One region of the Hydrogenophaga bisanensis genome, then DNA from elsewhere that is predicted to be linked to it. Evidence: predicted binding sites of a transcription regulator. Region 1 holds the regulator's gene; each other region holds the start of a gene.
What was found. Region 1 encodes sigma-54, which starts transcription at its own class of promoters, with help from an activator protein. Its sites were predicted from a motif close to TGGCANGNAANCTGCTTT; they were not measured.

Region 1 (7,447 bases):
TTCCTTCAGGGGCGCATCGCCCTTGTCCACGCGCCAGCCGCGCTTGAACAGCGGCTCTCCGGAGGTGTCGATATAGAGGGTCGCGCTGTCGCGTGTCAGGTGGACGTAGATGCGCACATCGGGCCGCGCCGTGTCGACGCTCGGGCGCTGGCCCCGCTTGGCCCGAAAACGGTCACAGATGGCGTCCTTGACCCGAAGACCTGCAAAGTTCAGGCTCTTGAACGGGCTGTGCTGGGCAGTCACCTCGACCTTGAAGGTCTGTTCTGGCGAAAACCAGATCTCCCAGGCAACGTCACCCGCCGCGTCATACAAGGCCTGTTCGCTGTGGCAGGGGCCGTGCGAGAGCTGCACCAGCACGCGCTGGGCCAGCCGGCTGTGCAGGTTCAATTTGAGGGCGTCGCGCCAGGACCCGGTCAGCGCCACGCCGGCGCGGGGCCTGGCCACGGCATCTTCCCCCGTGATCCGCCGGACTTCGGTGGCCAGGTAATCCTCCACGCCGGCGGCGCAGGGCAAGAACAATTGCAGGGAGTTCACAGCTGTTTCCGAAGGTTGGCGGGTGCGATGCGCAGGGCCTCGCGGTATTTGGCCACAGTGCGCCGGGCGCACTCGATGCCCTGCTCCTTGAGCAGATCGGAAAGCTGATTGTCCGACAGGGGCTTGGCGGGGTCTTCGGCCGTGATGAACTGCTTGAGCAGGGCGCGAACCGCCGTGCTGGAGGCATTGCCACCGGTCTCGGTACCCAGCGAAGATCCGAAGAAGTACTTGAGTTCGTAGGTGCCGAATGGCGTGGCCATGTACTTGGCGGTGGTCACCCGGCTGATCGTGGACTCGTGCAGGCCGAGTTCGTCGGCGATCTCGCGCAGAACCAGCGGCCTCATCGCCAGCTCACCGTGCATGAAGAAGTTGCGCTGCCGCTCGACGATCGCACTGCTGACGCGCAGGATGGTGTCGAACCGCTGCTGGATGTTCTTGATGAACCAGCGGGCCTCCTGAAGGCGTTGCTGCATCGCTGCGTGACCGCCCTCGGCGTCCTTCGCGCCGCGCCCCTGTTTCAGGGCGCCGGCGTAGGCGTCCTGCAGGCGCAGGCGTGGCATCACATCCGGGTTGAGCTGCACCTTGAAGCCCCGTCCCGCGCGGCTGACGATCACGTCCGGCACGATGACATTGCGCTCGGCATCGGCAAAGCGCCGCCCCGGTTTGGGCTCCAGGGATGCAATCAGCGCCAGCCCCGACCGCACGAGGTCCTCTTCAAGACCGCACAGGGCGGCCAGCCGGCGCACATCGCGGCGAGCGATGAGTTCGGTCGGCTGCTGGCAGATGGCCAGTGCCGCCTGCGCCTGGGGACTGTTGCGCAGTTCCAGGATCTGCAGACGCAGACATTCGCGCAGATCGCGCGCACCGACACCGGAAGGGTCCATGCTGTGCAGCCAGCCCAGCGCCATCCGCAGGTACTCACCGGCCTCGTCCCGCTCCTCGGGGGCCGGGTCGGTGCCGGCGTCCGGGTACAGCTGGCGCCAGAAATCCGCAGCCAGTTCCTCGAGCGATTCGGTCAGGTACCCGTCCTCGTTGAGGGATTCGATCAGGAAGTACAGCGCGGCCTGCTCGTGCGGGTTCAGACGCAGACACCGCGCTTGGTCATGCAGGTGCGCCTGCAGCGTCACGGGTGTGCGGGCCAGATCCGCGGCACTGCGGGAGTCATCATCGTCACCCGTCCCGCGGGCGGGAGCGTCGCCGCCCCACTCGGCATCATCGGGTGCCATCTCGACGGACCCGTCGCCGTCCCAGCTTTCTTCCAGCGGACTGCTGCCGTCCGCCTGCGCCTCGATGTCCGAACCATCGTCTGAAGCAGGACCTTCGGTCGCGGCGTCGGTCTGCACCGCCTGCTCCGCGATCCGGTCACCGGCGGGCACCGGGGCATCCTGCTGCTCCAGTCCGAAGGCCTCACGGTCTGCCTGCTCGTCCCCGCGCTCCAGGAACGGGTTCTCGTCGAGCATCTGCTCGACTTCCTGGGCCATCTCCAGGGTGGACAACTGCAGCAGGCGGATCGATTGCTGGAGCTGGGGCGTGAGCGCCAGATGCTGCGAGACCCGCAGCGACAGTCCGGGTCTCATCACATCCGGAAGTGCTCGCCGAGATACACCCGACGCACATCCGCGTTGTCGATGATCTCGGCCGTCGTGCCGCTGGCCAGGACCTGGCCGTCGCTGATGATGTAGGCGTGATCGCAGATGCCCAGGGTCTCACGCACGTTGTGGTCGGTGATGAGCACACCGATGCCACGCCCCTTCAGAAAACTGATGATCTGCTGGATCTCGATCACGGCGATCGGATCGATGCCGGCAAACGGCTCATCCAGCAGGATGAAACGGGGACTGGTGGCCAGGGCGCGGGCAATCTCGACCCGACGGCGCTCCCCTCCCGACAGGGACGGTGCAGGGGAATCGCGCAAATGGTCAACGCGCAAATCCTTGAGCAGCTGGTCCAGCCTGCGTTCGATCTCGGGTACGGTCAACGCCCGGCCTTCGGCGTCCTTCTGCAATTCGAGCACCGCCCGGACGTTCTCCTGGACGGTGAGCTTGCGGAAGATGGACGCCTCCTGGGGGAGGTAACCCAACCCCAGGCGCGCGCGCCGGTGGATGGGCAACTGCTCGATACGGCGGTCATCCAGAAGGATCTCGCCACCGTCGGCGCGCAGCAGTCCGACGATCATGTAGAACGAGGTGGTTTTGCCAGCGCCATTGGGCCCGAGCAGTCCGACGACTTCCCCCTTGTCCACGGTCAACGAGACATCCTTGACCACCACGCGGCTGCCGTAGGACTTGCGCAGGTTCCGGACCTCCAGACGACTCTGGTAGGCCATCGGGGACGGCGGTGTCGACATGCCCCCCGTCACTTGCTTTTCTCTTGCAGGGACGTGCTCGGACGCAAGTTGGCCGGATCGGCCGCCGCCGGCGCCTGGGGAGGCAAGGGGTTACCCTGTGCGTCCTTCTGGATCGGGGTCAGCATGGCGCGCACACGGCCCGAGGGATTGGCGGCCGTCTTGCTGCCCGGACCACCCTTGACCGTGTAGATCTCGGTCTGGCTGTTGTAGGTGATCTGGCTGCCGACACTCTCGTCGTTGAGGAACGTCCCGCGGTAGCGGCGCATGACCGCCTGGCCGGTGAACACCACGGTTTCGGTCTGGCTCTCGTACTCGATCTTCTCGCCCTCGCCCTCGATCCACTCATCCAGACCTTCGCGCTTCTGACGGAAGAAGGCCAGTTTGCCAGGCGAACCGGTGAGCACCCCGAACTGGTTGCCGGCCGGATCCTGACGGACATCGGCACGGGCACCCCTCATGATGATGGTGCCCTTGGTGATGACCACATTGCCGGTGAAGACGCTGGTCTGCTTGACGTCGTCGTAACGCAAGGCATCGGCCTCGATGTTCATCGGCTTGTCGCGGTCGGCCAGCTCGGCCAGCGACACCGAGGGGACCAGCAATGCCGCAGCCATGACCAGCAGGGCCTGACGCGTCGCCTTGAGAGAAGGAATGAAGTGGGTCATGACTTGAGGGGGCACGATTCTTGCGATTCGTTTCATTGTAGCGGTGCCCATGCCGCCTGCACCGCCGGAGCGCACGGGCACACCCCCAAGCCGGGGGGATGTGGCACCCCCGGTACAGATCGGCAAGCTCAGCCCTTGCGGATCTCGGCGATCAGGGCGTTGGCCACCTGAACCGTACGGGGACCCTGTCCGGCCACGGTGAAGCGCCCGCCCACACCCAGGGCGGGTGTCCCTTCAATCTGGTAGGCATCCTGCAGCTGCACGGCACGGCGAGCCTTGCCGGTGACCGAGAAGGAGTTGAACAGGTCACTGAACTTCTTCTTGTCCACGCCCTGTTTGACGATCCAGTCGGTGATGGCCGACTCGGTCATCAGGCGCTGTTTGTCGACATGAATGGCGCGAAACACCTTTTGGTGCAGGCCATCGAGCTGGTCCATGGCCTCCAGCGTGTAGTAGAGGCGCTGCATGGGCACAAACGCTTCGCTGAAGGCCACCGGCACGCGCCGCGCCACCACACCGGCGGGTGCCTTTTTCTTCCAGTCCTCGAACACCGGTTCGAAGTTGAAGCAGTGGATGCAGCTGTAGGCAAAGAACTCGAGCACCTCCACCTGACCGGCCGGCGCATCGGCGGGCACGGGGCGACCGAGCTTGATGTAGTCGGAGCCCTCCTTGAAGCCGCCGATGCTGGCCTGCGCCCAGCCCGGCACCAGGGCTGCGGAAGCACCGAGCGCCAGCGCGCCGGTGGACAGGACATGACGGTGAAACTCTCGACGTTGCATTTTCAGGGACTCCTTGATGACCAGATGTTGGCTGGTTGGGGCGACGTGGCGCGCAAAAAGTTCCGCAGGCAGCGCTCAGCGCTGCACCCTGACCAGTGCGGCCTCGACCCCGTTGACCTCCAGCTGCTCACGGGTCGCGTCGGCGGCGCTGCGCTGGTTGAACGGGCCAACACGGACCCGGAACACCGGACGGCCATTCTGCTCGCGTTCGGTGACATCGGCCGCGATGCCCAGCATCGCCACCCGTGCGCGCTGGCTCTCGGCTTCCTGCTGGTTGCGGAAGGCCCCGACCTGCACAAAATAGATGAAGGGCTCCGCGGGCACGGCGGCAGACGGCGCGTCCTCCTTGCGCTGACCCTCCCGGGACTGCAGCAACTCGGCGATCGGGTCACGCGACTCGGCCTTCGGCGCTGCCGGGGCCGTGTCGGCCTCCTTGGCGGCGGGTTTGCTGTCCTCGTCGGTCTTGGGGGCCGCGGGCACCGGCGGAGGCGCCGCCGGCTTGACGCCGAGCTGGGCATTCGGATTCCAGCCCTTGTTCTTCTCGGCCTCGGCCGCATCCTGCTCGGGCTTGCGCGACAAGCCCCGATCCACAAAAGGCACCGGCACCTTGGTCACATAGACCGCCACGGCCAGCGCGATGCCCAGGCCGGCCAGCAAGCCAAGGACGAAGCCGATCAGGGTCCCCCCCTGAACCCGGCGTGACCGGGCAATGCGAATGTTCATGTCTGATCCGGTTACATCTTCTGCGGCGCGCTGACACCCAGCACGGCCAGACCATTGTGCAGCACCTGGGCCGTGGCGGCGACCAGCGCCAGACGCGCCTGCTTGACGGCCTCGTCGTCGACGAGGATGCGCTCGGCGTCGTAGTAGCTGTGGTACGCCGCCGCCAGCTCGCGCAGGTAGAAGGTCACGTCGTGCGGGGCGAAATCGGTGGCGGCCGCGCTGAGCATGCCCGGGAACTTGGCCAGCTGCAGCATCAGCGCCTGGGCCGCCGGTGTATCCAGGGCCGACAGGTCCACCTGCCCCAGGGTGTTGACGTCGCCCCCCCAGCTGGCCAGCACCGAGCAGATGCGCGCATGGGCGTACTGCACGTAGTACACCGGGTTGTCGTTGTTCTTCTGGACCGCCAGATCGACGTCGAAGGTGTACTCGGTGTCGGGCTTGCGCGAGAGCAGGAAGAAACGCACCGCATCCTTGCTGGTCCATTCGATCAGGTCGCGCAGCGTGACGTAGCTGCCGGCGCGCTTGCTGATCTTGACCTCTTCGCCGTTGCGGACCACGCGCACCATGGTGTGCAGCACGTAGTCGGGGTAGCCCTGCGGAATGCCCACACCGGCCGCCTGCAGGCCGGCACGCACCCGCGCGATGGTGCCGTGGTGGTCGGTGCCCTGAATGTTGATCACCTTGTCGAAGCCGCGCTCCCACTTGGTGATGTGGTAAGCCACGTCCGGCACGAAATAGGTGTAGGACCCGTCGCCCTTGCGCATGACGCGGTCCTTGTCGTCGCCGTAGTCGGTGGTCTTGAGCCACAGGGCGCCGTCCTGCTCGTAGGTCTTGCCGGCCTCGCGCAGCTTCTGCACCGTGGCGTCGACCTTGCCGCTGGTGTAGAGGCTTGACTCCAGGTAGTAGTTGTCGAACTTGACGGAAAAGGCCTTGAGGTCCAGGTCCTGCTCGTGACGCAGGTAGGCCACGGCAAAGAGGCGGATGTCGTCCAGCGCATCCGGATCACCGCTGGCGCTGAATTCGCGGTCGTCGGAATGCACCGTCTTCTTCGCCAGGTAGTCGTTGGCGATGTCCTGGATGTAGTCGCCGTTGTAGGCGGCCTCCGGCCACTGCTCGTCGCCGGGCTTGAAGCCCTGGATGCGCAGCTGCGTGCTGGTGGCCAGCGTGCCGATCTGCACGCCCGCGTCGTTGTAATAGAACTCGCGGTAGACCTCCCATCCCTGGGTCTCGTACAGGTTGCAGATGGCATCGCCCAGGGCGGCCTGACGGCCGTGCCCCACGTGCAGCGGACCCGTGGGGTTGGCGGACACGAATTCGACCATCAGGCGGCGGCCGTTGGACGGCTGGCAGCCGAATCGGGCGCCCTCGGCCAGGACCTCGCGCACGATCTGCTGCTTGGCCTCGGGCTTGAGGCGGATGTTGATGAAGCCGGGGCCGGCGATCTCGATATCGGCCACCCATTGCTGGTAGACCGGCAGCGCCAGCAGCGCCGCCTTGAGCTGATCGGCCACCTGGCGGGGATTGGCCTTGAGCGGCTTGGCCAGCTGCATGGCGGCGGTGACGGCGAAGTCACCGTGCGCGGCCACCTTGGGCGATTCGAAGGCGGCCTTGTCACCGGCGCCGGGGGCCAGTTGTTCGAGCGAGGCGGCCAGGCCCGCCAGCAATTCCTGTTTGATCTTGAGCATGGGGCAGGATTTTAGGTTCTCGGCGCCTCAGGCCGTCCGCAAGTGTTCCCGAGCGGCCGCCTTGACAGCGGCCGTCAGTCGCTGGGCCGACACCGGCTCACGTGCCCAGTGCTGCCAGTACAGCGCCACATCCACCGTGGCATCGGGCAGCACCTCGACCAGGCCTGGCCTGCCCGACAGGCTTTGCTCGGGCACCATGCCCCAGCCCAGACCCAGTTCGATGGCACGCTCGAAGGCATCCACGGCCGGTGCGAAATGGCGGGGGTAGTTCGGCTGTCGCAGGCCGAAGTGCTGCAGCAGGAACGCGTCCTGCAGCGCATCCTTGCGATTGAAGATGATGGCGGGATGGGCCAGCAGCTTGTGTGGCGAAACCGCGCCGCGTGACGTTCGGCAGCGCTGCACCACCGCCGGGGCGGCCACACAGCGGTAGCGCATGATGCCCAGCGGCTCGGCCACACAGCCGCGCATGGGCTGCGCCAGCGTGGTCACGCAGCCAATCACGTCCCCGCTCTTGAGCGCGTCGTGGGTGTGGTCCTGGTCGTCAATCATGATTTCCAGCAACAGGCGGTGGCGCTGCAACAGGGCCGCCACACCCGGCAGAAACCAGCTGGCCACGGAATCGGCGTTGATGGCCACGCTCAGGCTCTGCCACGCCGCCCCGGCACGGGATTCGGTGCCACCCTGCAGTCCGGCCAGCAGGTCGGACTCCATCAG
Region 2 (7,447 bases), on a different contig from region 1:
TGCTGGCCCTTCTGCGCCAGCGCAGCCTGCACCTCGGCCAGCGGCGTGCCGGCCCGCACGGTGATGACCAGCTCGGTCGGTTCGTGACTGACAATGCCCGTCCACTCACGGACGTCCAGCGGACGCCCCGACGTCGCCTCGCCATAGAAGTTCTTGGTACCGCCGCCGGTGATGCGCAACGGCGTCCGGTCGGCCATGGCCGCGCGCACCTGGTCGATCAGACCCTGGGGGGAATCGTTCGTGGGGATGTCGCTCATGGCCGTGATGGTAGCGACCGGGCCCGCCCGCGCCGTTGAATTTTTTGCACGCCGCGCTGCAATCGCGGCCGCCTGCCCGTCGAGAGCGCTCTGCCCGAGGCTGCGGGTCAGCGGGTAAACCCGAGGCAGGCGCCGGCATTCGGGCGTCCTCGGCACTCCCGCCGCAAACGCTTCTCCCGTGCCGCCTTTGTCTCGCCGCTGCCACTGTCCAGAAACTTCACGCGTGCGGCCTCGCGCGGGGCGGCCTCACGCGCCTTGGCGCTGCCCGCCCAGGCCGGCATGGCCAGCGACGCGACCAGCGCCAGAACAATCCAATGCCGGTCGCGTGTGGTCATGGCTCTTCTCCTCCCGGTCTTTCTTCCCCTGTTGGCCGCCGATGCTAGCGGGGGATGGCCCATCTCGCCTCCCCCGCGTGGGGGACAAAAAAAGACCCCGCGTGCCTTTCGGCAACGCGGGGTGAACATCCAAAGGAGACTCTCAGAGACAGCGTGGCAGCATCATTCCTCTCGGCGTGCTGCTCACCACGCGGGTTGCGGCATCAACGGTTGTAGGCCGTCTCGCCGTGCGAGCTGATGTCCAGACCTTCGCGCTCGGCTTCTTCACTCACGCGCAGACCCAGCACCATGTCGACAATCTTGTAGACGATGAACGCCACCACCGCCGACCAGACCATGGTGATGACCACACCTTCGGCCTGCACCAGCAGCTGGCTGCCGATGGAGTAGCCGTCGGCCTTGACGCCACCCAGGGAAGCGGCCGAGAACACACCGGTCAGCAGGGCACCGACGATGCCACCGACGCCGTGCACGCCGAACACGTCCAGCGAGTCGTCGGCACCGAGCATCTTCTTGAGACCGGTGACGCCCCACAGGCACAGGAAGCCGGAGACCAGACCGATGACGATGGCGCCCATGGGGCCGACGGTACCGCAGGCCGGGGTGATGGCCACCAGACCGGCGACAGCACCGGAGGCCGCACCCAGCATCGAGGCCTTGCCCTTGGACAGGGACTCGCCAATGCACCAGGCCAGCACAGCGGCCGCGGTGGCCACCAGGGTGTTGATGAACGCCAGGGTCGTGCCGCCGTTGGCTTCCAGGTTGGAGCCGGCGTTGAAACCGAACCAGCCCACCCACAGCAGGGAAGCCCCCACCATAGTCAGGGTCAGGCTGTGCGGGGCCATGGCTTCCTTGCCGTAGCCAATGCGCTTGCCCACCACATAGGCACCCACCAGACCGGCCATGGCCGCATTGATGTGCACCACGGTGCCGCCGGCGAAGTCCAGCGCGCCCTTGTCGAACAGGTAGCCGCCAGCGCCCCAGACCATGTGGGCGATCGGCAGGTAGCTGAAGGTGAACCACAGGGCGCAGAAGAGCAGCACGGCGCTGAACTTGATGCGCTCGGCGAACGAGCCCACGATCAGCGCGCAGGTGATGCCGGCAAACGTGGCCTGGAAGGCGATGAAGATGTACTCGGGAATCATCACGCCGGGGGTGAAGGTCGCTGCCAGCGACTCCGGCGTCACGCCCGCCAGGAACACCTTGTCCAGGCCGCCGATGATCAGGCCCTCGCCGCCGAACGCCACGCTGTAGCCATAGACGGCCCACAGCACGGAGATCAGCGAGAAGACGACCATGACCTGCATCAGCACCGACAGCATGTTCTTGCTGCGCACCAGGCCACCGTAGAACAGGGCCAGACCGGGGATGACCATCAGGATCACCAGGATGGTGGAAATCATCATCCAGGTCACATCACCCTTGTCGACGGTTTCCTTGACAGGGGCTTCGGCAGCAGCGGCCTCGGCGGGCGCAGCGGCAGGTTCAGCAGCGGGTGCCGCCACGGCGGCGGGAGCGGCCGAGGCGTCCGCAGGCGCAGCAGCAGCGGCCGGCGCCTCGGTGGTGGTCTGGGCAACCGCGTTCAGGCCACCAAAGGCCAGTCCCAGTCCCAGGAGCAGTGAAGCAATGAGCTTTTTCATGTCCGTGATCTTTCTTGTGACGGGGTCGTGATCAGAGGGCTTCCTTGCCGGTTTCACCGGTGCGGATGCGGACGACCTGTTCCAGGGGAGAGACGAAGATCTTGCCGTCGCCGATCTTGCCGGTGCGGGCAGCGCCTTCGATGGCTTCGATGACCCGGTCGACGAGCTCGTCGGCCACGGCCGCCTCGATCTTGACCTTGGGCAGGAAGTCGACGACGTATTCGGCGCCGCGATAGAGCTCGGTATGGCCCTTCTGGCGACCGAAGCCCTTGACCTCGGTGACGGTGATGCCTTGAACGCCCATGCCGGAGAGTGCTTCGCGCACTTCGTCCAGCTTGAACGGCTTGATGATGGCGGAGACCATTTTCATGTGCTGTTCCCTCTTGTCGATGGTTGCGGTTCAGGCGGTGAGGCCGGCCGCGGGGCTGAGATTCATGGCAGCGCCCCTGAGGACGACGGCCACCTTGGATGCGACGGTGTTCATGGGCACTCCAATGTTTCGAAACGTTCGCCCCAAGGGTCTAGCAGGGAACGTGCCAGGCCACCTCCACCTCGGATGCTCTCCAGCACCGGCACTGTCGTGGAAATGCCGCTTTTCCCTCGCCTGAGGGTGCGTGCGCGGTGGACCGCGTGCCATGATCCCCAGCCCGGCGGCCGTTCAGAAGCCCCGGCATGCACAAAACAGGTGCAACAAGGTCGTCCAGCCAGCCATGGCCGACAAATGCACCGAAACAGGGAAGGAATACACCATGAGTCTGTCCTTGGTGCACAGCCGTGCACTGCAGGGTCTTCAGGCGCGCCCGGTGCAGGTGGAAGTGCACCTGGCCAACGGCCTGCCCAGCTTCACGCTGGTCGGTCTGGTCGACACCGAGGTCAAGGAGGCGCGCGAACGGGTCCGCTCGGCCATCGCCAACGCCGGACTGGAGTTCCCCAGCAACAAGCGCATCACTGTCAACCTGGCTCCCGCCGACCTGCCCAAGGATTCGGGCCGCTTCGACTTGCCGATTGCCTTGGGCATCCTGGCGGCCAGCGGCCAGGTGGATGCCGCCAAGCTCAAGGGGTGGGAATTCGCCGGCGAACTGTCGCTGGGCGGCGAGCTGCGCCCGGTGCGCGGGGCCCTAGCCATGAGCCTGGCCTTGCACAGCGGGTCCGCCGGCGATCAGGCCCCCGCGCGGCTGGTGCTGCCACCGGACAGCGCCGAGGAAGCCGCCCTCGTGCCCATGGCGCAGGTCTACCGGGCCAGGCACCTGCTGGACGTGGTGCAGCGATTTCTGCCCGAGCGGGCGGGTGAGCCACTGCCCGAGCCCATCGACGATGGGGGCTGGCTGCGGCTGGCCTCCTCGGCACTGGGTACGTCCGAACCCTACCCCGATCTGGCCGACGTGAAAGGCCAGGCGGCCGCCCGGCGCGCGCTGGAGATTGCCGCGGCCGGTGGTCACAGCCTGCTGATGATGGGACCGCCTGGCTCCGGCAAATCCATGCTGGCCCAGCGCTTTGCCGGCTTGCTGCCCCCGCTGTCCACCGACGAGGCGCTGGAGGCGGCGGCAGTGGCCTCATTGGCGGGCCGATTCCGGCTCGATCGCTGGGGGGTGCGCCCGACGGCGGCGCCGCACCACAGTGCCAGTGCGGTGGCCCTGGTGGGCGGCGGCTCTCCACCGCGACCGGGCGAGATCTCGCTGGCGCACCACGGCGTCCTGTTCCTGGACGAGTTTCCGGAGTTCGCCCGCAGCGCCCTGGAGGCTTTGCGCGAACCCCTGGAGACCGGCCACATCCGCATCTCCCGCGCCGCGATGCAGAGCGAGTTTCCGGCCCGCTTCCAGCTGATCGCCGCCATGAACCCCTGTCCCTGCGGCTACCTCGGCCATCCGACCCGTGCCTGCCGCGACACCCCCGATCAGATCGCCCGCTACCAGGGCAAGCTCAGCGGTCCCCTGCTCGACCGCATCGACCTGCATGTGGAGGTACCGGCACTGCCGCCCGACGACCTGTTGCGCGCGGTGCCGGGCGAAACCACGGCACAGGTGCGCGAACGCGTGATGCAGGCCCGCGAGCGCGCCTGCAGACGCCAGGGCGGCACCAACCAGGCGCTGGCCGGGCAGGCGCTGGACGAGCATGTGCGTGCCGATGACACGGCACTGAAGTTCCTGAACACCGCCGCGGCCCGTCTGGGCTGGAGCGCACGCAGCACCCACCGCGCCATGCGGGTGGCACGAACGATTGCCGATCTGGCGCAGGCCGACCAGGTGGGCGTGGCCCACGTGGCCGAGGCGGTGCAATACCGGCGGGTGCTGCGCTCCGGCAACTGAGCTGCCGGACTCAGACCACCCGCACCTGGTCGGTCAATTCGTTGGGGTTGGCCTGGCCTTCGGCCAGCGGGTAGTGCTGCACCAGCAGGGCCGAGACCTCTTCCAGCGCCTCGGTCAGTCCACCCTCGACATCGCCCTGACGCAGCCGGAGAGCCAGGCGGTCGACCACGGCCTGCCAGTGTTCGGGAGGCACCAGGCGGGCAATCCCCCGGTCAGCGACGATGTCGATGCGCCGTTCGGCCAGCAGCAGGTAGATGAGGACGCCGTTGTTGTGATCGGTGTCCCAGACACGCAGCTTGCCGAACCAGGCCAGCGCACGGGTGCGCACCACCTCGGGCAGCGAGGCATCGCGCCCGATGCGCCAAAGGTAGCGCTCGGGCAGGGAGCCTTCGACACACAGGCAGATTTCGCCACTGTGGCGCCGCTCGCTGGCGGCCACGCGCTGCCGCAGGCGATCGGCCATGTCCGGGGGCACGGCGCGCTGCGCCGCCCCGTCGGCCTGCCAGCGGTGCCGCCACCAGCGTGCCCAGCGGCGCCACAGGGGTTCGCGGAAATTGCCCATCTCACCAGTCTCCTGACGCACCGCCGCCACCAAAGTCGCCGCCGCCCCCCGAGGAAAATCCCCCGCCACCGGACGACCAGCCTCCTCCGCCCCCACCCCAGCTGCCCGAGGAACCACCGCCCCAATGGCCGCCCCCACGGCGACCACCAGACTGCAGCGGCAACTGCTGGACGAACAGGGACATGAACAGCCCGACCAGGCCCGCCATGATGGCCAGCCAGAGAAGACCACTGAGGGTCCAGACCAGGAAACCAGAGACACCACCGGCCGCCAGCGCGCCCAGCCGGTTACCCAGAATGCCGCGCAGCACAGCCGAGATCAGCGGCACCGCAAACAGGAACAGCAGGCCGATCTCGAACCAGTCGATGCCGCCGCCAGGGCTGGGGCGACCGGATCCGACCTCGGGCAGAGGAAGCGCCTCGCCTTCGATGCGTGCCTGCAGGTGCTCCAGACCGCCGCGAATGCCCCCTGCGATATCACCCCGTCGAAAGGCCGGCGTCACCACCTGATCGATGATGCGCTTGGCCATCACGTCGGGGATGGCGCCTTCCAGGGTCTTGGCAGGCGCGATGCGCAGGCGCCGGTCGTCCAGGGCCACCACGAACAGCAGACCATCGCCCACGTCGCGGCGGCCGATCTTCCAGGCATCGCCCAGGCGCTGGGTGTAGTCGGCAATGTCTTCGGGGGCGGTGCTGCGCACCAACAGCACCACGATCTGCGTGCCGCGCCGCTGCTCGAAGGCCTGCAGTTGCGCCTCCAGCGCGGCCACATCGCCCGCCGCCAGGGTGCCGGTCTGGTCCATGACGCGAGCGGTGAGCGCCGGCACCGGCTGCACGCCCTGCGCCAGGACCGGCACGGCCAGCGCGGTCATGAGCCACAGCAGTGCCCAGCGCCACAGGCGCAGCACCGCCGGCGCGCGCCCCATCAGCCCCATGATCGCTTACTTGGCGAAGTCGACCTTGGGCGGGGCGCTCACGGCGGCTTCATCGGCCACGGTGAAGCCAGCCTTGGGCTGGTAGCCGAAGACCATGGCGGTCAGGTTGGTGGGGAAGCTGCGGGCCAGCACGTTGTACTCCTGCACCGCCGCGATGTAGCGGTTGCGCGCCACGGTGATGCGGTTCTCGGTGCCCTCCAGTTGCACCCGCAGGTCGGCAAAGGCCTGGTTCGCCTTGAGGTTGGGGTACTGCTCGACGACCACCATCAGGCGGCTGAGGGCGCTGCCCAGTTCACCCTGGGCGGCCTGGAATTTCTGCATGGCCGCCGGGTCGGACACCATCTCGGGGGTCACCTGGATGCCGGTGGCCTTGGCGCGCGCTTCGATGACCTTGGTCAGGGTCTCCTGCTCGAAATTGGCTTCACCCTTGACGGTGGCCACGATATTGGGAATCAGGTCGGCACGGCGCTGGTACTGGTTGAGCACCTCGGCCCAGGACGATTTGGTCTGCTCGTCCAGGCGCTGGAAATCGTTGTAACCGCAGCCGCTGAGCAGCAGGGCCAGCCACAGCGTGGCCAGCCAGGTGAACGGGCGCAGGAATGTGCGGGTCATGGTGTGTCCTCCTGGGGTGGGAATGGATAGCCCTCTGGCCTCGCAGCTTACCGCACACGTGACCTGATCGAGGATCAGTTCAGGAGGTTGGGGTCGCGACGGCTGGACTGCTCGATCTCGCGCAGACGACGGCAGACCGGGTCCTGCGCCAGGGCGGGATCCGCGCAAACCCGCGACTGGCAGACAGAGCGGCTGAAGAAGTTGCTGCTGTCGGCGCAGCGCTGCTCCACGGTGGCCACCGGTGCGGGGCGCGCCGGACTGGGCGTCGGGGCGGGAGCCGGCTCAGGTGCAGGCGGCGGTGGTGCGACGGCGGGCGCCTCGGCCACCGGCGGCGGCACGTCTTTCACCCGCGACTCAGCCCGACGGGCCTGCTCGGCCTGCAGTCGCTTGGCGGCCGCCTCGCGTTCCTGCCGGTGAAGCTCTTCGCGTTCGCGGTCTTCGCGCGCCAGGCGCTCCAGCGAGGCCTGCAGACGGGCCTCGGCGGCGGCGGTCGCCTCCTGCAGGCTCGGATGACCGGCGGGTAGAGCGCCGGTCGGTGCGGCAGATGCGTCGCCAGCCAGAGAAGGACTCAGGGCAGTGGCAGGGGATGGCACCGAAGGCCGCAGCGTCCACACGATGGCCGACACCAGGGCCACGGCCCCCACCACGCCGATGCCGATCCATCGACCAGCCGAGGAGCGGGCGGTGCTGTCGTTTCGCGAACCCTCGCGGCGCGATCGCCCCGAGCGCGAGCGGCGCGGACTGGCTGGCGCGGGAACCGGGGTCAGTGGCGCGGCACAACCCATGCAGAAGCGCGCTTTC
Region 3 (7,447 bases), on a different contig from region 1:
GACCGCCATGGCCACCAGGCCAGCGATCGGCTTGGGCGCACACTCACAGCGCAGCCGGGCCACACCGTCGTCGGAGTTGACCTCCACCTCAATCACTCGATCGACCGCCATCTGACCCTGTCCGATGTCGCGCACCAGCGCCCGCACGACAGGGTCACCGGGGAGCGACAGAGCCGGACGGGCGCCCATGGCCTTGGCCGTCCGGTTGGTGAAGGCGACTCGCCCGTCCGGGCTGAAAAGCAGCAGCGGGCTGGGCACCAGGTCCAGCAGAGTCAGCAGCGGGTTGGGTTGGGCGGCGGTAGACATGATCTGATCAATCTTGATGTTTGATGCAGTTTTGACATATTTGACAATATATCGGTCATTTGTGCCGGACCTTGAGCCAGGTGGCGGGTGCCCGGGTCTGTGGCAGACTTACCGCTCCAGAAGCTGTTTGAGGAGTGAGTCATGTCCATGCCGTTTTTCCGGGCGATTGCCGTGGTGCTGCTGTCGGTGTCTGCACTTTCTGCGCAGGCGGAGGGGCCCAGTTGCCATGCGGCGGCGGCAGAGAAGAGGCTGGCGGGCGCAGCCAAGAACTCCTTCCTGAAGAAGTGCGAGAAGGACGCTGCAGCCAGCTGCGATCTGGCGGCGACGGACAAGAAGCTCGCCGGTGCCGCCCGCAACAGCTTCACCAAGAAGTGCGTGCGCGACGCGGTGGGAGAAGCGCCTGCCGCCAAGTGAGCGGGCAGCGGCGGCTGCCTACTGGTCGTCGATGGCGGGTCAACGACCCAGCATCTGCGTCCAGTGGGTTTTGTAGGTGGTGCTGCGGTTGCTGACACAGGCCGCACCCGCCGTGCGGTAGGCCGGATCCATGAGGTTGGCGCAGTGTGCGGGACTGCGCAGCAATTCGTTCATCATCTGGCCGACGCTGGTCTGTCCACCAGCCAGATTCTCACCAACGGCACCTCGGTAGCCGGCCGCATTGGCACGGTCAGCGGCGCTGCTGCCGTCGGAGCCCGTGTGCGAGACAAAGTTGCGGCTGGCCATGTCGCTGGAGTGCTTCGCCGCAGCCTGCGCCAACTGGTCGTTCCAGGCCAGTGCACGGGCGGGAGCGAACGAGGTACCACCGCAAGTGCGGGCGGTGGCCCTCGCCTCATTGATGGCGGCCAGCATCTGCGCGGCAAAGTCGGGGATGTCGCAGGCCTGGGCGGCGGGAACGCTCGCAGGCACCTGGGGGGTGGGACCGAAAGCCTGCGGTCCGTCCTCTTCCCCACCGCCGCCACCGCAAGCCGACAACAGGCTGGCGCCGACGATCACCAGCGAGGATGTGCGCAGGGAGAAGCCACTCATCTCGAACCCCTTGACCTTTGTCTGTTGTATTGACAGACATATCGGCAAGAGCCCTGCTCCTGCACAGAGAGCAGAGGTATTCGTGTGACTCCAGGGTTTAGTTACAAGGAATTCAAACGGGGTACTGAGCCCCGGGTTTCCGACGAACGGTCATTAAATGCCAGGCGAGCACCGGGCGACCGCTCAGTGGGCAGCCTGAAAACAGGCAGACACAAAAAAGCGGCCTGGTGGCCGCGTGGTGTGGGTGTCTTGGCGGAGACGGTGAGATTCGAACTCACGGAAGGTTGCCCTTCGGCGGTTTTCAAGACCGCTGGATTAAACCACTCTCCCACGTCTCCGGGAGTCCTGAATTCTAGCCTGTCGCGGCAGCTGTCAGCATGCCGCGCTGTTCAATGAAGCCGATGACCTCCTGCAGGCCGTCCAGTGTCTTGAGGTTGGTCATGACCCAGGGGCGGCGCTGGGCGTCCGGCCGCATGCGGGCGGTGTCCTGCTTCATCACTTCCAGGTCGGCGCCGACGTGGGGCGCCAGGTCGGTCTTGTTGATGACGAACAGGTCGCTCTTGGTGATGCCGGGGCCTCCCTTGCGGGGAATTTTCTCGCCGGCGGCCACGTCGATCACGTAGATGGTCAGATCCGACAGCTCCGGACTGAAGGTGGCGGCCAGGTTGTCGCCGCCGCTTTCGACGAAGACCACATCGGCATCGGGAAATTGATCCAGCATCCGGTCGATGGCCTCGAGATTGATCGAGGCGTCTTCGCGGATGGCGGTGTGCGGGCAGCCACCTGTCTCCACGCCCATGATGCGTTCGGCCGGCAGCGCGCCGCTGACGGTGAGCAGGCGCTGGTCTTCCTTGGTGTAGATATCGTTGGTGATGGCGATGAGGTCGTAGCGCTCGCGCATGGCCTTGCAGAGCATTTCCAGCAGGGTGGTCTTGCCGGAGCCGACGGGTCCACCGATGCCCACGCGCAAGGGGGGCAGTGGCTTGGTGCGGTTCGGGATGTGGTGCAGGGCGGTCATAGGGAGGCCTTCAGGATCGGAACAGGCGGGAGTACTGGGTCTCGTGACGGGCCGAGAGGATGGCCAGCATGGGGGTGAAGGCCTGTCGCCGGTCGTCATCGAGCGACAGGGCATGGTCCACCGCGGCCGGGATCTCCCGTGCCAGGCGGGCCAGGATGCGCTGGCCGGCGCTCTGCCCCAGGGGAATGGATTTGATCGCGGCCTGCACCAGGTTTTCGGCCCAGCCAAAGGCAAACCCCAGCAATGAACTGCGCAGGCCAGCCGGGCTGCTGGCGAGGGCACATGCGCAGGCTACGGGGTAGGTGGGTGGGGCAAGCTGCGCCCGGTTCAGGCGCTGCGTCAGCCCTTGTCCCAGTTCACCGAGAGCGCGCGCCCACTCGGCCAGGGAGCGGCCCATCTGTTCGGTCTGGAGCCGAAGTTCGTGAGTTTCGCGGGTGGTGAGGACCCAGCAGTTCAGGGCACGGATGCGTTCGACATCGTCCTCACGCCAGGCCGGGATGGCTTGCGCCACCACCGCCAGGTCGCTGCGGGACAGGCCCAGGTGCAACTGGTCCACCAGCCAGCGAGCCGCCGAGTCCTCGCAGGAGACGACGCCCGCATCCACCGCGGCTTCCAGTCCTTCGGAGTACGAAAAACCGCCCACCGGCAGGGCCGGAGAAGCGATCCACAAGACTTGCAGCAGACCGGCGTCCGCCATGCCGCCATCACCCATGGTGATGGTCGTGGTCGTGACCGTGCCCATGGTGATGGGCGCCACCGCCGTGCGACCCATAGGCGCCGCCTTCGGGTTCGAAAGGCTCCCGAACTTCGGTGACGTTCAGGTGCATGGCGCGCAGCATGTCGGCCAGCACGTGGTCGGGTTCGATCTTGAGGTGATCGGGCCGAAGCTCGATCGGCACGTGCCGGTTGCCCAGGTGATAGGCGGCCCGCATCAGGGCAAAGCTGCCGTGGTCATGTGAATGGTGATGTCCATGATCGGTGCAGGGCGTGATGCGCAGCACCGCCTGGGGCGCTGCAAGCACCCGAAGCAGCGACCCGTCCTGGGTGAGCAGGACATCCCCGCCGCGGACCACACTGCCGCGCGGCAGAAACACACCGACTTGACGGCCGTCCGAGGCGGTGGCGTCGAAACGGCTCTTCTGGCGGATGTCCCAGTCCAGGGTAAGGGTGGCTGCGCGCCGCACGAGCACCGGCGCGAGACCCTGCCCCTGAGGGATGACTTTGGAGGCCTGCAGCATGCTCATGGTCGAATGGGTGGGAGGGGTGGGAGTGGTGGGAGTGGTCAGAAAAGGAAGTAGCGTTGGGCCATGGGAAGCCGGCTGGCGGGCTCGCAGGTCAGCAGCACGCCGTCGGCTCGCACGGTGTAGCGCTGCGGGTCGATCTCCATCTTGGGCAAGTAGCTGTTGTGCACCATGCTGGCCTTGGTGACGCCGCGGCAGTTCTGCACCGCCACCGTGGTCTTGGCCAGGCCGTAGCGCTGCGCCACACCGGCCGCCTGCGCGGCCTGCGAGACGAAGCTCAGGCTGCCCCTGGCCAGCGCGCTGCCGAGGGCACCGAACTGCGGCCGGTAGTGAACCGGCTGCGGTGTAGGAATGGACGCGTTCGGATCGCCCATGGCGGCCAGCGCGATGCTGCCGCCCTTGAGCACCAGGGCGGGCTTGACGCCGAAGAAGGCCGGCTTCCAGATCACCAGGTCGGCCCATTTGCCGACTTCGAGCGAGCCGACGATGTGCGAGATGCCGTGTGCGATGGCTGGATTGATCGTGTACTTGGCGACGTAGCGCTTGACGCGGAAGTTGTCGTGGCGCGAGCTGTCTTCCGCCAGGGAACCGCGCTGCGCTTTCATCTTGTCGGCCGTCTGCCAGGTACGGATCACCACCTCGCCCACCCGCCCCATGGCCTGGCTGTCGCTGCTCATGATGCTGATGGCGCCCAGGTCGTGCAGGATGTCCTCGGCTGCGATCGTCTCGCGGCGGATACGGCTTTCGGCGAAGGCCAGGTCTTCGGGGATGGACGCGTCCAGGTGGTGGCAGACCATCAGCATGTCGACGTGTTCGTCGAGCGTGTTGACGGTGTAGGGCATGGTCGGGTTGGTGGACGAGGGCAGGAAGTTCGCCTCGCCGACCACGCGGATGATGTCGGGCGCGTGGCCGCCACCGGCGCCTTCGGTGTGAAAGGCGCAGAGGGTGCGGCCCTTGGTCGCGGCGATGGTGTCTTCCACGAAGCCCGACTCGTTGAGCGTGTCGGAGTGGATGGCGACCTGGGTGTCCGTCTCCTCGGCCACGTCCAGGCAGTTGCTGATGGCGCTGGGCGTGGTACCCCAGTCTTCGTGCAGCTTCAGGCCAATGACGCCGGCATTGATCTGCTCGCGCAGTGGTGCCGGCTGGCTGGCGTTGCCCTTGCCCAGGAAGCCGATGTTCATGGGCAGGCCATCGGCCGCCTGCAGCATGCGTTCGATATGCCAGGGGCCAGGTGTGCAGGTGGTGGCAAAGGTACCGGTGGCCGGGCCGGTGCCGCCGCCGAGCATGGTGGTCACGCCCGAGGCCAGGGCCTCGTCCACCTGCTGCGGGCAGATGAAGTGGATGTGGCTGTCGATGCCGCCAGCGGTGACGATGTAGCCTTCGCAGGAAATGATCTCGGTGCCGGCGCCGATGACGATGTCCACGCCCGGCTGCGTGTCGGGGTTGCCGGCCTTGCCGATGGCGACGATGCGGCCGTCCTTGAGGCCGATGTCGGCCTTGACGATACCCCAGTGGTCGACGATGAGGGCGTTCGTCAGCACGGTGTCCACAGCGCCTTCGGCCCGTGTGCGTTGAGATTGCGCCATGCCGTCGCGGATGGTCTTGCCGCCACCGAACTTGACCTCTTCGCCGTAGCCGCCGGCGGCCAGGGTGTAGTCCTTCTCGACCTCGATGACGAGGCCGGTGTCGGCCAGGCGCACCCGGTCGCCGACGGTAGGGCCGAACATGTCGGCATAGGCGCGTTTGGGGATGCTGGCCATCACAGTTTTCCTTGGGTCAGGCCGCGGAAGCCGAAGATCACGCGGTCGCCGGCGAAGTCCACCAGTTCCACCGTGCGTTGCTGGCCGGGCTCAAAGCGCACCGCGGTGCCGCTGGCGATGTTCAGGCGCTTGCCGCGCGCGGCGACGCGGTCGAAAGACAGCGCCGCGTTGGTCTCGGCAAAGTGGTAGTGCGACCCGACCTGTACCGGGCGGTTGGCGGTGTTCTGGACCACGAGGGTCAGCGGGGATCGGCCGGGGTTGAGGGGGTGTTCGCCCTCATCGATCAGGAGTTCGCCGGGGATCATTGGGGCATCCCTTACTTACGGGACATCCAGAGGGCGAGGCCGATCAGAGCGGCCGTACCGACAAACCCGAGCGTGTCGGTGGCATGCCAGTGGCTGCCGAACAGGCCATGGCCTTCATGGGCCAAGGCAGGAAGGGCAGCGAAGGTGAGGGCGAGGGAGGTGAGGTGCTTCATGAGGGGCTCCGGGAATCAGGCAATCGGTGTGTGCACGGTCACCAGCTTGGTGCCGTCGGGGAAGGTGGCTTCGACCTGAATGTCGGGAATCATCTCGGGCACGCCCTCCATCACGTCGTCGCGGCTGAGCACGCTGCGACCGTCGCTCATCAACTGGGCCACGGTCTTGCCATCGCGTGCGCCCTCCATCACGGCCGCGCTGATCAGCGCCACCGCTTCCGGATAGTTGAGCTTGAGGCCGCGCGCCTTGCGACGCTCGGCCAGCAGGGCGGCGGTGAAGATCAGCAGCTTGTCTTTCTCTCTCGGGGTCAGTTCCATGGTGTCACTCGTCCTGAATGTCACCCGGGGTTCAGCAAATACCGTGCCCCGGTTGCCGCGTGGCATGAAAACTGCGACTCGGTCCCTGTGAACGCGCACGAATCCTTGCCCCCCATGACATCCGACAAGGCCGCGCCGGCGCCCGGGGAAGCTCCCCAGCGCATCATCAAGGTGCGTCGCGACTACAACAGCTGGGTGGCCAGCGAGACCATGGAGGACTACGCGCTGAGGTACACGCCGCAGCGCTTTCGCCGGTGGAGTGAATGGCGGGTGGCCAACACGGCCTTCGGCGTCTCTTCCTTTCTGGTGCTGGAAGCGGTGGGTGCAACGCTGCTGGTGCAGTACGGCTTTGTCAACGCGGCGCTGGCCATCCTGTGCACCGGTCTGATCATCTTTCTGGCGGGGCTGCCCATCAGCGTGTACGCGGCCCGCCATGGGGTGGACATGGATCTGCTGACGCGGGGCGCGGGTTTCGGTTACATCGGCTCGACCATCACGTCGCTGATCTACGCCTCGTTCACCTTCATCTTCTTTGCGCTGGAGGCGGCCGTGATGGCCTATGCCCTGGAACTGGCGCTGGGCATCCCGCCGGCCTGGGGCTACCTGATCTGTGCGGTGGTGGTGATCCCATTGGTGACGCACGGTGTCTCGGTGATCAGCCGGTTCCAGGTGTGGACGCAGCCTTTGTGGCTGGGCCTGATGGTGGTGCCCTTTTTGGCGGTGGCCTGGCATGAACCCGGTGCATTCGGGCAGGTGATGCACTACGGAGGTGCAGATGGTCAGGGTGGTGCCTTTTCCTGGCACCTGTTTGGTGCTGCCTTGACCGTGGGCATTGCGCTGATCACCCAGATGGGTGAGCAGGCGGACTACCTGCGGTTCATGCCGCCCGCGCGACCAGGGCGCCAGTGGCGCTGGTGGGCCGGTGTGATCGCCGGGGGGCCGGGGTGGGTGGTCCCCGGGGTGCTCAAGATGCTGGGGGGCGCTGTCCTGTGTCACCTGGCCATTACCCACATGGTGCCGGTGGAGCGGGCTGTCGATCCCAACCAGATGTACCTGGTGGCCTATGAGTACCTGCTTCCCTACGGGTGGGCGGTGGCTGCCACGGCCGTGTTCGTGGTCGTCTCCCAGATGAAGATCAACGTGACCAACGCGTACGCCGGGTCACTGGCCTGGAGCAACTTCTTCTCCCGCCTGACGCACAGCCATCCTGGCCGGGTCGTTTGGGTGGTCTTCAACATCCTGATCGCGTTCATGCTCATGGAGATGAATGTGTTTCAGGCCATTGGTGAGGTGCTCGGGCTTT

Region 2: the regulator sigma-54 is predicted to act here: its motif matches at 2,754-2,771, upstream of ACFQNJ_RS15115 (P-II family nitrogen regulator).
Region 3: the regulator sigma-54 is predicted to act here: its motif matches at 6,176-6,193, upstream of ACFQNJ_RS08780 (urease subunit gamma).

What each region holds. Positions count from the first base shown of each region.
Region 1 covers NZ_JBHTBX010000008.1:18,224-25,670, forward strand. Annotated here, with positions in the region: gene ACFQNJ_RS12690 (THUMP domain-containing class I SAM-dependent RNA methyltransferase) at 1-534, opposite strand, end outside; gene rpoN (RNA polymerase factor sigma-54) at 531-2,111, opposite strand; gene lptB (LPS export ABC transporter ATP-binding protein) at 2,111-2,881, opposite strand; gene lptA (lipopolysaccharide transport periplasmic protein LptA) at 2,890-3,546, opposite strand; gene ACFQNJ_RS12710 (thiol:disulfide interchange protein DsbA/DsbL) at 3,675-4,325, opposite strand; gene ACFQNJ_RS12715 (SPOR domain-containing protein) at 4,401-5,048, opposite strand; gene argS (arginine--tRNA ligase) at 5,060-6,733, opposite strand; gene ACFQNJ_RS12725 (HTH-type transcriptional regulator ArgP) at 6,761-7,447, opposite strand, start outside.
Region 2 covers NZ_JBHTBX010000011.1:14,381-21,827, reverse strand. Annotated here, with positions in the region: gene glcE (glycolate oxidase subunit GlcE) at 1-257, opposite strand, end outside; gene ACFQNJ_RS15125 (hypothetical protein) at 365-592, opposite strand; gene ACFQNJ_RS15120 (ammonium transporter) at 796-2,232, opposite strand; gene ACFQNJ_RS15115 (P-II family nitrogen regulator) at 2,264-2,602, opposite strand; gene ACFQNJ_RS15110 (YifB family Mg chelatase-like AAA ATPase) at 2,982-4,538, shown strand; gene ACFQNJ_RS15105 (TPM domain-containing protein) at 4,549-5,100, opposite strand; gene ACFQNJ_RS15100 (TPM domain-containing protein) at 5,102-6,025, opposite strand; gene ACFQNJ_RS15095 (LemA family protein) at 6,041-6,646, opposite strand; gene ACFQNJ_RS15090 (zinc-ribbon domain-containing protein) at 6,721-7,447, opposite strand, start outside.
Region 3 covers NZ_JBHTBX010000005.1:58,977-66,423, reverse strand. Annotated here, with positions in the region: gene ACFQNJ_RS08830 (sensor histidine kinase) at 1-306, opposite strand, end outside; gene ACFQNJ_RS08825 (hypothetical protein) at 448-720, shown strand; gene ACFQNJ_RS08820 (CAP domain-containing protein) at 760-1,329, opposite strand; tRNA gene ACFQNJ_RS08815 (tRNA-Ser) at 1,580-1,667, opposite strand; gene ureG (urease accessory protein UreG) at 1,682-2,347, opposite strand; gene ACFQNJ_RS08805 (urease accessory protein UreF) at 2,358-3,089, opposite strand; gene ureE (urease accessory protein UreE) at 3,052-3,585, opposite strand; gene ureC (urease subunit alpha) at 3,630-5,348, opposite strand; gene ACFQNJ_RS08790 (urease subunit beta) at 5,348-5,653, opposite strand; gene ACFQNJ_RS08785 (hypothetical protein) at 5,665-5,826, opposite strand; gene ACFQNJ_RS08780 (urease subunit gamma) at 5,842-6,144, opposite strand; gene ACFQNJ_RS08775 (hybrid sensor histidine kinase/response regulator) at 6,259-7,447, shown strand, end outside.